3 regions of the Enterobacter sp. 6722112 genome follow, and region 1 is predicted to be linked to each of the others. Evidence: predicted binding sites of a transcription regulator. Region 1 holds the regulator's gene; each other region holds the start of a gene.
What was found. Region 1 encodes PurR, which represses purine synthesis genes. Its sites were predicted from a motif close to CANGCAAACGTTTGCNTG; they were not measured.
Positions count from the first base shown of each region.

Region 2: the regulator PurR is predicted to act here: its motif matches at 1,554-1,571, upstream of gcvT (glycine cleavage system aminomethyltransferase GcvT).
Region 3: the regulator PurR is predicted to act here: its motif matches at 2,433-2,450, upstream of tusA (sulfurtransferase TusA).

Region 1 is NZ_JBZWGR010000007.1:1,716,226-1,720,386, forward strand. Features, by position in the region: gene punC (purine nucleoside transporter PunC) at 1-686, opposite strand, end outside; gene punR (DNA-binding transcriptional activator PunR) at 798-1,709, shown strand; gene purR (HTH-type transcriptional repressor PurR) at 1,727-2,752, opposite strand; gene cydH (cytochrome bd-I oxidase subunit CydH) at 3,050-3,139, shown strand; gene AC4OVU_RS09780 (MFS transporter) at 3,301-4,161, shown strand, end outside.
Region 2 is NZ_JBZWGR010000007.1:3,447,696-3,451,856, reverse strand. Features, by position in the region: gene ubiH (2-octaprenyl-6-methoxyphenyl hydroxylase) at 1-17, shown strand, start outside; gene ubiI (FAD-dependent 2-octaprenylphenol hydroxylase) at 30-1,232, shown strand; gene gcvT (glycine cleavage system aminomethyltransferase GcvT) at 1,630-2,724, shown strand; gene gcvH (glycine cleavage system protein GcvH) at 2,748-3,137, shown strand; gene gcvP (aminomethyl-transferring glycine dehydrogenase) at 3,265-4,161, shown strand, end outside.
Region 3 is NZ_JBZWGR010000007.1:4,006,240-4,010,400, forward strand. Features, by position in the region: gene AC4OVU_RS20700 (TRAP transporter large permease) at 1-393, opposite strand, end outside; gene AC4OVU_RS20705 (TRAP transporter small permease) at 404-913, opposite strand; gene AC4OVU_RS20710 (TRAP transporter substrate-binding protein) at 926-1,897, opposite strand; gene tusA (sulfurtransferase TusA) at 2,131-2,373, opposite strand; gene AC4OVU_RS20720 (7-cyano-7-deazaguanine/7-aminomethyl-7-deazaguanine transporter) at 2,543-3,208, shown strand; gene AC4OVU_RS20725 (DcrB family lipoprotein) at 3,281-3,838, shown strand; gene AC4OVU_RS20730 (AI-2E family transporter) at 3,974-4,161, shown strand, end outside.

The DNA.
Region 1 (4,161 bases):
AACGGCGAACCGGTTAGCCAGGCAAAGAAGCTGGCAGAGCAGGCAGCATAAATCAGCACGTTACCGCGATAGGCTTTCGACCGCAGTAAAGAGGTAAAGGTGATGGGCTTTGCGTCCGGATGCGTCTCTTTTTTATGCGCAGGTTTAAGCCCGAAAGCAGGCAGCATCAGGACCAGCGTAATAGCAAAGAGCGTGGCGAAAATAGCCTGCCAGTCGAAATGCGCGAGGATCCAGCTGCCCAGTAACGGGGCAAGCGCCGGCGACAGGCCGACCAGCGGCATTATAGTGGCGAATATGCGGTTAGTGCGCGAGGCGGGGTAGTAATCGGTCACCAGCGCCTGCCAGGTCACCGCTGCGGCGCAGACACCGACCGCCTGAATAAAGCGCAGCGCCAGCAACCAGGCGGCATCGCGGACCCACAGCATGCCCAGACAGCCTACGGCAAAAATCGCCAGCCCCAACAACAGGACGGGCTTACGGCCAAAACGATCCGAGAGCGGCCCCCACAGCAATTGCGCAAAAGCAAAGCCGGCGAGGAACAAACTTAAACTGGCGCTGATGGCGGCGGCAGGGGTTTGCAAATCTTCCTGCATCGCGGCGAACGCGGGCAGATACATATCGGTCGCCAAAAAGCCCAGCACGCTTAAGCCGCCGAGCCAGACTAAAAATCCTTTCCTGGGTTGCACTTTTTTCTCCTGAGGAGGCAGGTGTACGTTGGCGCAGAGTGTAGGGAGTGCAAAGCGGCTTGTGAAACGCTAATATTTGGCGGGTGCGTTCAAAAAATTTGCAGGCTAAAGATGTGGTCAGATTATTCCCTTGAAGTGGTTGATGCCGTGGCGCGTAACGGCAGCTTTACCGGTGCCGCCCAGGAGCTGCATCGCGTTCCCTCGGCTATCAGCTATACGGTGCGCCAGCTGGAAGCGTGGCTGGCGGTCCCGCTGTTCGAGCGGCGCCATCGCGACGTGGAGCTCACGCCTGCCGGAGCGTGGTTTTTGAAGGAAGGGCGGTCTGTTATCAAAAAAATGCAGATCACCCGTGAGCAGTGCCAGCAGATCGCCAACGGCTGGCGCGGGCATCTCGCTATCGCGGTGGATAACATCGTTAAGCCGGAGCGGACCCGGCAGATGATCGTCGATTTCTATCGTCATTTTTCCGACGTCGAACTGCGTGTTTCGCAGGAAGTGTTCAACGGCGTCTGGGATGCGCTGGCGGACGGCAGGGCGGAGATGGCGATTGGTGCAACCCAGGCGATCCCGGTTGGGGGGCGCTACGCGTTTCGCGACATGGGCATGCTGAGCTGGACCTGCGTGGTCGCGCGCGATCACCCGCTGGCGGCGCTGGAAGGTCCGCTGAGCGATGACACCTTACGCAACTGGCCCTCGCTGGTGCTGGAAGATACCTCCCGCTCGCTGCCCAAGCGCATTACCTGGCTGCTGGATAATCAGCGCCGCGTGGTCGCACCGGACTGGGAGTCGTCAGCCACCTGTCTGAGCGCGGGGCTGTGCGTTGGCATGGTGCCGGTGCATTTTGCGCGCCCGCGCATCGACGCGGGAGAGTGGGTGGCCTTGACGCTGGAAAACCCCTTCCCGGATGCCGCGTGCTGTCTGACGTGGCAGCAAAACGACGTCTCGCCCGCCATGGCCTGGCTGCTGGATTATCTGGGCGACAGCGAAACGCTGAACCGGGAGTGGTTGCGGGAACCAGCATAGCTGGCCCCGTAATGAGATTAACGACGGTAGTCGCGGAACGGACCGTCCGCAACGGAACGGCGTTCAATCAGGCGCGGGTGAACTTCAATGGACTGGGACTGTTCACGCTTGTTGACGATCCTGTCCAGCAGCATGTTGAAGGCCGTTTCACCCAGCGAATCTTTCGGCTGGTGAATGGTGGTCAGCGCCGGGGTAAAGAAGCGGGCGTTGCGCACGTTGTCATAGCCGATCACCGAGATATCCTGCGGGACGCGCAGGCCGAGTTCATCCGCCGCGCAGAGCGCGCCCATCGCCATGATGTCGCCGCCGCAGAACACCGCGGTAGGGCGATGCGGCTGGGAAACGATCTGCTGCATGGCGCGATAGCCCGACTCCGGCTCGAAGTCGCCCTGAACAATCCAGTTTTCCGGCACGGTGATCAGCGCCTCTTCCATCGCTTTCATGAAACCGGCCAGACGGCCAGCCCCGGTGTTACGCTCCAGCGGTCCCGGGATCACGCCAATTTCACGATGACCGCGTTCTACCAGATAACGCCCCGCCATGTAGCCGCCTTCAAAGGCGTTATCAATAACAGAGTCGGTGAAGTCTGCGCGCGCTTCGCCCCAGTCCATGACCACCATCGGAATGTGGCGATACTCTTCCAGCATGGAAAGGACCGACTCAGGGTATTCAGAACACATAACCAGCAGGCCGTCGACGCGCTTTTGCGCCATCATTGACAGGTAAGCGCGCTGTTTTTCAATGTTGTTCCACGCGTTGCCCAGAATCAGGGTATAGCCTTTCTGGAAGCAGTTTTTTTCAACGGCTTCGATGATTTCAGCAAAGTAGGCCGCTTCACTGCTGGTGGCCAGCAGGCCAATCGATTTGGTGTGATTAACCTTCAGGCTGCGGGCGACGGCACTTGGCGAGTAGTGCAGTTCTTTGATTGCCGCCCAGACGGCATTACGCGTCTCTTCAGCGACGAAACGCGTTTTGTTAATAACATGTGATACGGTTGTAGTGGAAACGTTTGCGCGTTTTGCTACGTCTTTAATTGTTGCCATTAAATGTCACTCCAGACCATATCCTAAGCTCCTGAAAAAATTGAAGGTAAACGTTTGCCTTCTCTCACCCTTATCACGCAAACATGAGTTGCGACACGCCGGGAAAACGACACAGGACGTCAGGAGGGGGTCAGTGGCCGGTACGCTAATAAATTTAGCGTGGAATTTTGTCCTATCTTGATGAAAAGGGGAAGAGGTAAAGTGGATATCCGCTTAAATCCTGGAAGATTTTTGACCTGAACTGTGTAAAAATGAGCAAGCTCACTTTTCGTAGGGTGAATAAAAGGAGAAAAATTGATGAGTACCGATCTGAAGTTTTCGCTGTTTACCACCATTGTTGTTCTTGCCCTGATTGTTGCGGGTGGTTTAACCGCTGCGCTGCACTGATTCAGGAGGGGGGAGAACCTTCTCCCTCTCTTGCCGCTATTGTTACCTCTCCGGCAAAAATCTTTTGCCAAAATGTTAACTTCTCATTTTTTGTGATTGATGTCATGCTTTTGACTTCTTAGTTCTGTGCCGGGTTATGGCACGGTATCCGGAGTCTCTTCATGAAAATCAATTTTCCCCTGCTGGCCCTGGCGATTGGCGCCTTTGGGATTGGCACCACTGAATTCTCCCCTATGGGGTTATTGCCTGTTATCGCCCGGGGTGTGGACGTCTCAATTCCTGCGGCCGGTATGTTAATTAGCGCCTACGCGATTGGCGTGATGGTGGGCGCGCCGCTGATGACGCTGCTGCTTTCCCACCGCGCTCGCCGCAATGCGCTGATTTTCCTGATGGCGATTTTCACTCTCGGAAATGTGCTTTCCGCAATTTCGCCCGATTACACCACTCTGATGCTTTCGCGCATTCTGACCAGCCTCAACCATGGCGCCTTCTTCGGACTGGGCTCGGTTGTTGCCGCCAGCGTGGTGCCAAAACATAAGCAGGCCAGCGCGGTAGCCACTATGTTCATGGGCCTCACCATCGCTAATATCGGCGGCGTTCCCGCTGCCACCTGGCTGGGAGAAGCCATCGGCTGGCGTATGTCTTTCCTCGCAACCGCCGGACTGGGCGTGGTCGCGATGGTTGCGCTGTTCTTCTCACTGCCGAAAGGAAGTGCGGGAGAACGTCCGGAAGTACGTAAAGAGCTGGCGGTGCTGATGCGTCCTCAGGTGTTGTCCGCGCTGCTTACCACGGTACTGGGGGCCGGGGCGATGTTTACGCTCTACACCTATATCTCCCCGGTGCTGCACGACATTACCCACGCAACGCCACTCTTTGTTACCGCGATGCTGGTGCTGATTGGTGTCGGGTTCTCGATTGGCAACTATCTCGGCGGGAAATTTGCCGACCGCTCCGTCAGTGGAACACTGAAAGGTTTTTTAACGCTGCTGATTGTCATCATGGTGGCGATTCCGTGGCTGGCG
Region 2 (4,161 bases), 1.7 Mb from region 1:
GTTGGGTCGCGCGTTAAGGAGTATTGACCGTGCAAAATGTTGATGTCGCCATTGTGGGTGGCGGAATGGTAGGACTGGCGCTGGCCTGTGGTTTACAGGGCAGCGGCCTGCGCGTGGCCGTGCTTGAGCAAAAAGCGCCGCAGCCTGTGGCGCAGGATGCACCGCCGGAGCTGCGCGTCTCGGCGATCAATGCCGCCAGCGAAAAGCTACTGACGCACCTTGGCGTCTGGTCTGAAATCGTGGCGCTGCGTGCCAGCTGTTACCATGGCATGGAAGTGTGGGACAAAGACAGCTTCGGCCATATCGCGTTTGACGATGAAAGCATGGGCTATAGCCACCTTGGACACATCGTTGAAAACGCGGTGATCCACCACGCGCTGTGGCAGAAAGCACAGCAGTGCAGCGACGTCACGCTGATCGCACCGGCGAAACTCCAGCAGGTGGCGTGGGGCGAAAACGACGCGTTTATCACTCTTGAAAGTGGCGACATGCTGACCGCGCGTCTGGTGGTGGGTGCCGACGGCGCCAATTCCTGGCTGCGTAACAAAGCGGATATTCCGCTGACCTTCTGGGATTACCGCCATCACGCGTTGGTGGCCACAATCCGCACCGAAGAGCCGCACGGCGGCGTGGCGCGCCAGATTTTCCATAATGACGGCATTCTGGCCTTCCTGCCGCTTGCCGATCCGCATCTCTGCTCCATCGTCTGGTCCTTAGAGCCGGAGAAAGCGCAGCAGATGCAGGAGGCGACGCCGGATGCCTTCAGTCAGGCGCTATGCGTGGCGTTTGATAACCGTCTGGGCCTGTGCATGCTTGAAAGCGAACGCCAGACGTTTCCGTTAACCGGTCGCTACGCGCGTCAGTTTGCCGCGCACCGTCTGGCGCTGGTGGGGGATGCGGCGCATACCATTCATCCGCTGGCCGGGCAGGGGGTGAACCTCGGCTTTATGGACGCGGCTGAGCTGGTTGAAGAGCTGCGTCGCCTGCATCGGGAAGGCAAAGATATTGGCCAGCATCTGTATCTGCGTCGCTACGAGCGCAGCCGCAAACACAGTGCGGCGATGATGCTGGCGGGGATGCAGGGTTTCCGCGAGCTGTTTGCCGGAGCGAATCCGGCGAAAAAACTGCTGCGCGATATTGGCCTCAAGCTGGCCGACACTCTTCCCGGCGTAAAACCGCAGCTTCTTCGTCAGGCAATGGGCCTCAACGATCTTCCCGACTGGTTACGTTAATCTCGATCCCCGTCACACTTTATTTTCCCGGCCTCCGCGCCGGGGAAATTTCCTCGTTTGAAATAATCTAATTTCACGTCATTTTTCGCATTAGAAAATCTAATCTTACTATTTTTATGTTACGGAAATTCGGCCCGTTTTTCCGCACGAAATATCACCATCTGCTAAATTCTGTTAGATCATTGTTAATTTTATGCGGGTTTAATCGCATTTTCCCAGTGAATAACTCTGTAGGCTTCTCAGCGATTTTTGGTCATAAGCTAATGTGATGACCCGTTTTACCTTATGGTTAACCGCCGGTTTCGGTGGTAAGTTCAGGTAAAAGAGAACGTTTGCGTCGGCCCCCGATCGCGAGGCCGACACCGGGTTTCACGGTGAATTTTTCAACGAGGAAAAGATGGCTCAACAGACTCCTTTGTACGAACAGCACGTGTTGTGCGGCACCCGCATGGTGGACTTCCACGGCTGGATGATGCCGCTGCACTACGGCTCGCAGATTGATGAGCACCACGCGGTGCGCACCGATGCCGGTATGTTCGACGTGTCTCATATGACGATTGTCGACCTGCGCGGTAGCCGCACCCGGGAGTTTTTGCGTTATCTGCTGGCAAATGACGTCGCCAAACTGAAGACGCCGGGCAAAGCGCTCTATACCGGCATGCTGAATGCCTCGGGCGGCGTGATTGATGACCTTATCGTCTATTACTTCACTGAAGATTTCTTCCGCCTCGTTGTAAACTCCGCCACCCGCGAAAAAGACCTCTCCTGGATCACCCAACACGCCGAACCTTATGCCATCGACATCACCGTCCGTGACGATCTGTCACTGATCGCCGTGCAGGGGCCGAACGCGCAGGCGAAAGCCGCGTCTCTGTTCAGCGACGAGCAGCGCAAAGCCACCGAAGGCATGAAGCCGTTCTTCGGCGTGCAGGCGGGCGATCTGTTTATCGCCACCACCGGCTACACCGGTGAAGCGGGCTACGAAATTGCCATGCCAAACGATAAGGCCGCTGATTTCTGGCGTGCGCTGGTGGAGGCGGGCGTGAAGCCTGCGGGCCTGGGCGCGCGCGATACGCTGCGTCTTGAAGCGGGGATGAACCTCTACGGTCAGGAGATGGACGAAGGCGTCTCTCCGCTGGCGGCCAACATGGGCTGGACCATCGCGTGGGAACCGGCTGACCGTGATTTTATTGGCCGTGAAGCGCTGGAGATGCAGCGCGAGAAGGGCACTGAACAGCTGGTAGGCCTGGTGATGAAAGAAAAAGGCGTTCTGCGCGGCGAGCTGCCGGTGCGCTTCACCGATGCCGATGGCAATCATCGCGAAGGCGTGATCACCAGCGGAACGTTCTCCCCGACGCTCGGCTACAGTATTGCCCTGGCACGCGTGCCGGCGGGGATTGGCGAAACGGCGGTGGTGCAGATCCGCAACCGCGAAATGCCGGTCAACGTGACCAAACCGATTTTTGTTCGCGCCGGTAAGCCGGTCGCCTAACTATTTTTATCAGGAGAACTTCAATGAGCAATGTGCCAGCAGAACTGAAATACAGCAAAGAACACGAGTGGCTGCGCAAAGAGGCGGACGGCACTTACACCGTTGGGATCACCGAGCACGCGCAGGAGCTGCTGGGCGACATGGTGTTTGTTGATCTGCCGGAAGTGGGCGCAACCGTGAGCGCAGGCGACGACTGTGCGGTGGCGGAATCCGTTAAAGCGGCCTCTGACATCTACGCCCCGGTAAGCGGTGAAATTGTTGCCGTGAACGACGCGCTGAGCGACTCCCCGGAGCTGGTCAACAGCGAACCGTATGAAGGCGGCTGGATCTTCAAGATCAAAGCCAGCGACGAAGCGCAGGTTGCCGCGCTGCTGGATGCGACCGCGTACGAAGCACTACTGGAAGACGAATAACGTTGTGCCGGATGGCGCTGCGCTTATCCGGCCTACAGGTCAACGTAGGCCCGGTAAGCGTTAGCGCCACCGGGCAACAGCGTTACAGATAACTACGATTCACTGCACGTTTCAGGAACCATCGCTCATGACACAGACTTTAAGCCAGCTTGAAAACCGTGGCGCCTTCATTGAACGTCACATTGGGCCGGATGCTCAGCAACAGCAGGAGATGCTGAAGACAGTTGGCGCGGATTCATTAAACGCACTGATCGGCCAGATCGTGCCAAAAGACATCCAGCTTGCCACGCCGCCGCAGGTAGGCGAGTCCACGACGGAGTTCGCCGCGCTGGCGGAGCTGAAGGCCATCGCCGGCCTTAACAAGCGCTATAAGTCTTATATCGGCATGGGCTACACCAACGTGCAGTTACCGCCGGTGATCCTGCGTAATATGCTGGAAAACCCGGGCTGGTATACCGCTTATACCCCGTATCAGCCAGAAGTCTCCCAGGGCCGTCTGGAAGCGCTGCTGAACTTCCAGCAGGTGACGCTGGATCTGACCGGTATGGATATCGCCTCTGCCTCGCTGCTGGACGAAGCCACCGCCGCCGCCGAAGCGATGGCGATGGCGAAGCGCGTGAGCAAGCTGAAAAACGCCAACCGCTTCTTCGTCGCGGCGGACGTGCATCCCCAGACGCTGGACGTGGTGCGCACCCGTGCGGAAACCTTCGGCTTTGAGGTGATTGTCGACGACGCTGAAAAAGTGCTGGATCACCAGGACGTCTTCGGCGTGCTGTTGCAGCAGGTGGGCACCACCGGCGAAGTACACGACTACGGCGCACTGATCGCCGAGCTAAAATCCCGTAAGGTTATTATTAGCGTCGCCGCTGATTTTATGGCACTGGTGCTGCTGACGGCGCCAGGTAAACAGGGCGCGGATATTGTCTTCGGCTCAGCCCAGCGTTTCGGCGTGCCGATGGGCTACGGCGGCCCGCACGCGGCGTTCTTTGGCGCGAAAGATGAATTTAAACGTTCCATGCCAGGC
Region 3 (4,161 bases), 2.3 Mb from region 1:
CGGATAGCCCTTCTTCTCCATCTCCGGGATCATCACGCTGCCGATAGACGCCGTATCCGCCACCGACGAGCAGGAAATCGCGCCGAAGAACGTTGATGCCACGATGTTCACCAGCGACAGCCCGCCGCGAATAAAGCCGACAAAAACGTACGCGAAGTTGACCAGCCGTCGGGCAATGCCCCCTTCCGCCATGATCGCCCCGGCAAGAATGAAGAACGGGATCGCCAGCAGGGTAAATTTATTCACCCCGCTGGTGATCTGGATCATCAACGCCTCCAGCGGCAGATCGATCCACAACGCCCCCGCCACGGCGCTTAACCCGACGGCGAAGGCCACCGGCATCCCCAGCGCCAGCAAAATGGCGAGGGTGAATAACAAAACAAACGCATCCATTGTTCACCCCTTAACTGTGATTGCCGATCAGCACGACCGGACGGTTTTCCTGCGAGCCAAACAGCAGGCGTTCAAGCACAAACAGGATCAAAATGGCCGACCCGACAGGTAGCGGCAGATAGCTTTCGCCGGAGGTCAGAAGCGGAAACTCCGCCACCGGCTGCTCCCACAGCTCGACGCACAGCCAGTAGCTGTACCAGCACATCAGGCCTGAAATCAGCAGCATCAGCAGATCCACCATCCGCGCGCACACTCTTTGCAGCGACGCGGGCAGGCGGTCGGTGAGCATGTTGACCGCAATATGCGACCCGGCGCGGTAGCTCACCGCCGCGCCGATAAAGGTAAACGTCACCATGCAGATAATGGCGATCGGCTCCGGCCAGGATTCGCCGCGATTGAGCACGTAGCGTGAAAAAATGCCGATGGGGATGACAATCGTCATCACCAACAGCGAAATACCTGCCACCGCCATGGCGAACAGGTACAGACGGTCCATCCACTTCAGGTAGAGTTCGGACATACGTACTCCGGTTTACTGGACGTCAGCGATGGCTTTCATCAGATCCTGATGCTTATCGCCATACTGCGCGCGCACCGGCTCTGTCGCCTTGATAAACACCGTTTTATCGATGTCGTGGAACTGCACCCCGCCGGCCTTCATTTTCGCCAGCGCCTGGTCGTTATACGCATTCCACAGCTTGCGCTGCTCGAACTGCGCTTCGCGGGCCAGCACCAGGATCTTTTGCTGTTCGTCAGCGCTGAGCTTGTCCCATTTCACTTTGGAATAGAGCAGCATTTCCGGGGTGATGAAGTGGCCGCTCAGCGTGTAGTTTTTGGCGACCGGCATATAGTTGTGGGCGATAAAGGTTGGCGGGTTGTTCTCCGCGCCGTCGATCACCCCGGTCTGCATGCCGCTGTAAACCTCGCTGACGCCCATCGCCACCGAGTTCGCCCCCATCGCTTTCAGCGTGGCCAGCGCCACCGGGCTGCCCTGCACGCGGATTTTCTTCCCTTTCAGATCGTCCGGTTTGACGATCGGCTCTTTGGTGATCAGGTTACGGGTGCCGGAATCCATCCAGCCAAGGAAGACCAGACGCGATTTCGGGTTGGCGGTGAGTTTGTCGCCGATCTGCTTGCCGATATCCCCGTCGATCACCTTGTGCATGTGGTCTTCATCGCGGAATACGTAGGGCAGCGTAAACACTTCGATATCCGGCAGGATGGCGGCCACCGGCGCCATAGAGACGCGGATCATGTCGATCGCCCCCATCTGCGCCTGCTCAATCATCTGCTTTTCATCCCCCAGCACGCCGCCGGGAAAGACCTTAATCTCCAGCTTGCCATCGGTTTGTTGTTTGAGTTTTTCACCCATGTGCTGAACCGCCACCACGTTCGGGTAGCCTTCGGGATGCACATCGGCGGCTTTAATGGTCTGGGCAGAAACGGTGCAGGCGAAAGCAGACAGACACAGCGCGGCCAGTAACGGCTTGAGGGTCGTTTTCATTGAGTCAACTCCAGGGTAGTGAGATAAGCGTTAAAACGATGTTTTAGTTTTTGACGCTTAAAAATTAGACTACGGCTGGAAAAGGGAGGGTGAAGCGCCTCACAAAAGCGCGAAATTTTGAAACGATGGTTCGAAATTGTGATGTGTACTTGTCGGGTGGCGGCTGCGCCTTACCCGACCTACTACACCCGTAGGCCCGTGCAAGCGAAGCGCCGCCGCGCATCAGGCCGCACTTACCCCTTACGAATCAAATACCGGTACGGCAAGGTCTCGGTTTGCTGCGCCACCAGTTCATGTTCCATAAAGGTACAAAAGCCGGGGATATCACGGGTGGTAGCCGGGTCGTCAGCGATGATCAGCAGCGTTTCGCCGGTCTGCATGTTGCGCACGGTTTTGCGCACCATCATTACCGGCTCCGGGCAACGGAGGCCCTGAGCATCAAGCGTGTGGTCTGGGCTGGAAAACAGGTCGGTCATTTTCTTCTCGTTCAGGTAAAAACGGCTGTAGTTTACGCCCCGCTATCGCCAATGCAAACCAGGTTAACGATTGCGTGAAAATTAGCCATTGCAAAGTGTCGTCAAAGCAGTATCATGCGGCGGCTTTATTGGGTTCCCTCACCCCAAATATTAATCAAAAAGGTACAATATGAACTCCTTTACACAATCGCAGCGCGTCAAGGCGTTGTTCTGGCTTTCGCTATTTCATCTGCTGGTGATCATCTCCAGTAACTATCTGGTACAGCTCCCCATCTCCATTTTTGGTTTCCATACCACCTGGGGCGCGTTCAGTTTCCCGTTTATTTTCCTCGCGACGGATTTAACCGTGCGTATATTTGGCGCACCGCTGGCGCGGCGGATTATTTTTGCGGTGATGATCCCGGCACTGTTTGTCTCCTACGCCATCTCCTCGCTGTTTTACATGGGCAGCTGGCAGGGCTTCGACGCGCTGATGCACTTCAACCTGTTTGTCGCGCGTATTGCCGCCGCCAGCTTTATGGCTTATGCCCTCGGGCAGATCCTCGATGTCCACGTGTTTAACCGCCTGCGTCAAAACCATCGCTGGTGGATGGCGCCAACGGCCTCCACGCTGTTCGGTAACGTGAGCGATACGCTGGCCTTCTTCTTCATCGCCTTCTGGCGCAGCCCGGACGCCTTCATGGCAGAACACTGGATGGAAATCGCTCTGGTGGACTACGCCTTTAAGGTGCTTATCAGTCTGGTCTTCTTCCTGCCGATGTACGGCGTACTGTTGAATATGCTGCTGAAAAGGCTGGCAGATAAATCTGAAATCTCCGCATTGCAGGCAGGTTAAGGGTTCGCTTTATCAGTTGTGATAAGATGAACGAATGAGCCGTTATGGCCGTTTATCGAAAGGAAGAAGTCAATGCGCAATCTGGTTAAATATGTCGGGATTGGCCTGCTGGTTGTTGGCCTTGCAGCCTGTGATAACAGCGACACCAAAACGCCTGCTCAGGGCGCGTCAGCAGAAAGCAACGCCACCGGTCAGCCGGTGAGCCTGATGGATGGCAAACTCAGTTTCTCTCTGCCTGCGGACATGACCGACCAGAGCGGTAAGCTGGGTACCCAGGCGAACAATATGCACGTCTATTCCGATGCCACCGGCCAAAAAGCGGTGATTGTGATCGTCGGTGACGATACCAGCGAAGATCTGGGCGTGCTGGCCAAACGCCTGGAAGATCAGCAGCGCAGCCGCGACCCGCAGCTTCAGGTGGTCACCAACAAGTCTGTTGAACTGAAAGGCCACACGCTGCAACAACTGGACAGCATCATCTCTGCCAAAGGCCAGACCGCCTACTCCTCCGTGGTGCTCGGCAAGGTGGACAATAAACTGCTGACCATGCAGATCACCCTGCCGGCAGACAATCAGCAGAAAGCGCAGACCGCCGCTGAAAACATCATTAACACCCTCGTGATCCAGTAATCGTTCACCAGGATGCTGTGGCCTCCGTCGCTTGCGCCGGGGGCCATTTTTTTGCCACGACTTTCAGACTAACACGCCAGACGAAGCCCATCCGGCGCACTACAATTAACACGCCCCCCGGAAAAAGGAATTCTTATGACTGCCAGCCCGCCCGACAAAGCCGGACTTCATATTTTATTAAAACTTGCCTGCCTGGTGGTTATCCTTGCGGGTATCCACGCGGCGGCGGATATCATTGTTCAGCTTCTGCTGGCGCTGTTTTTCGCCATTGTGCTCAACCCGCTAGTGACATGGTTTTTACGCCGGGGCATCAGCCGCCCGGT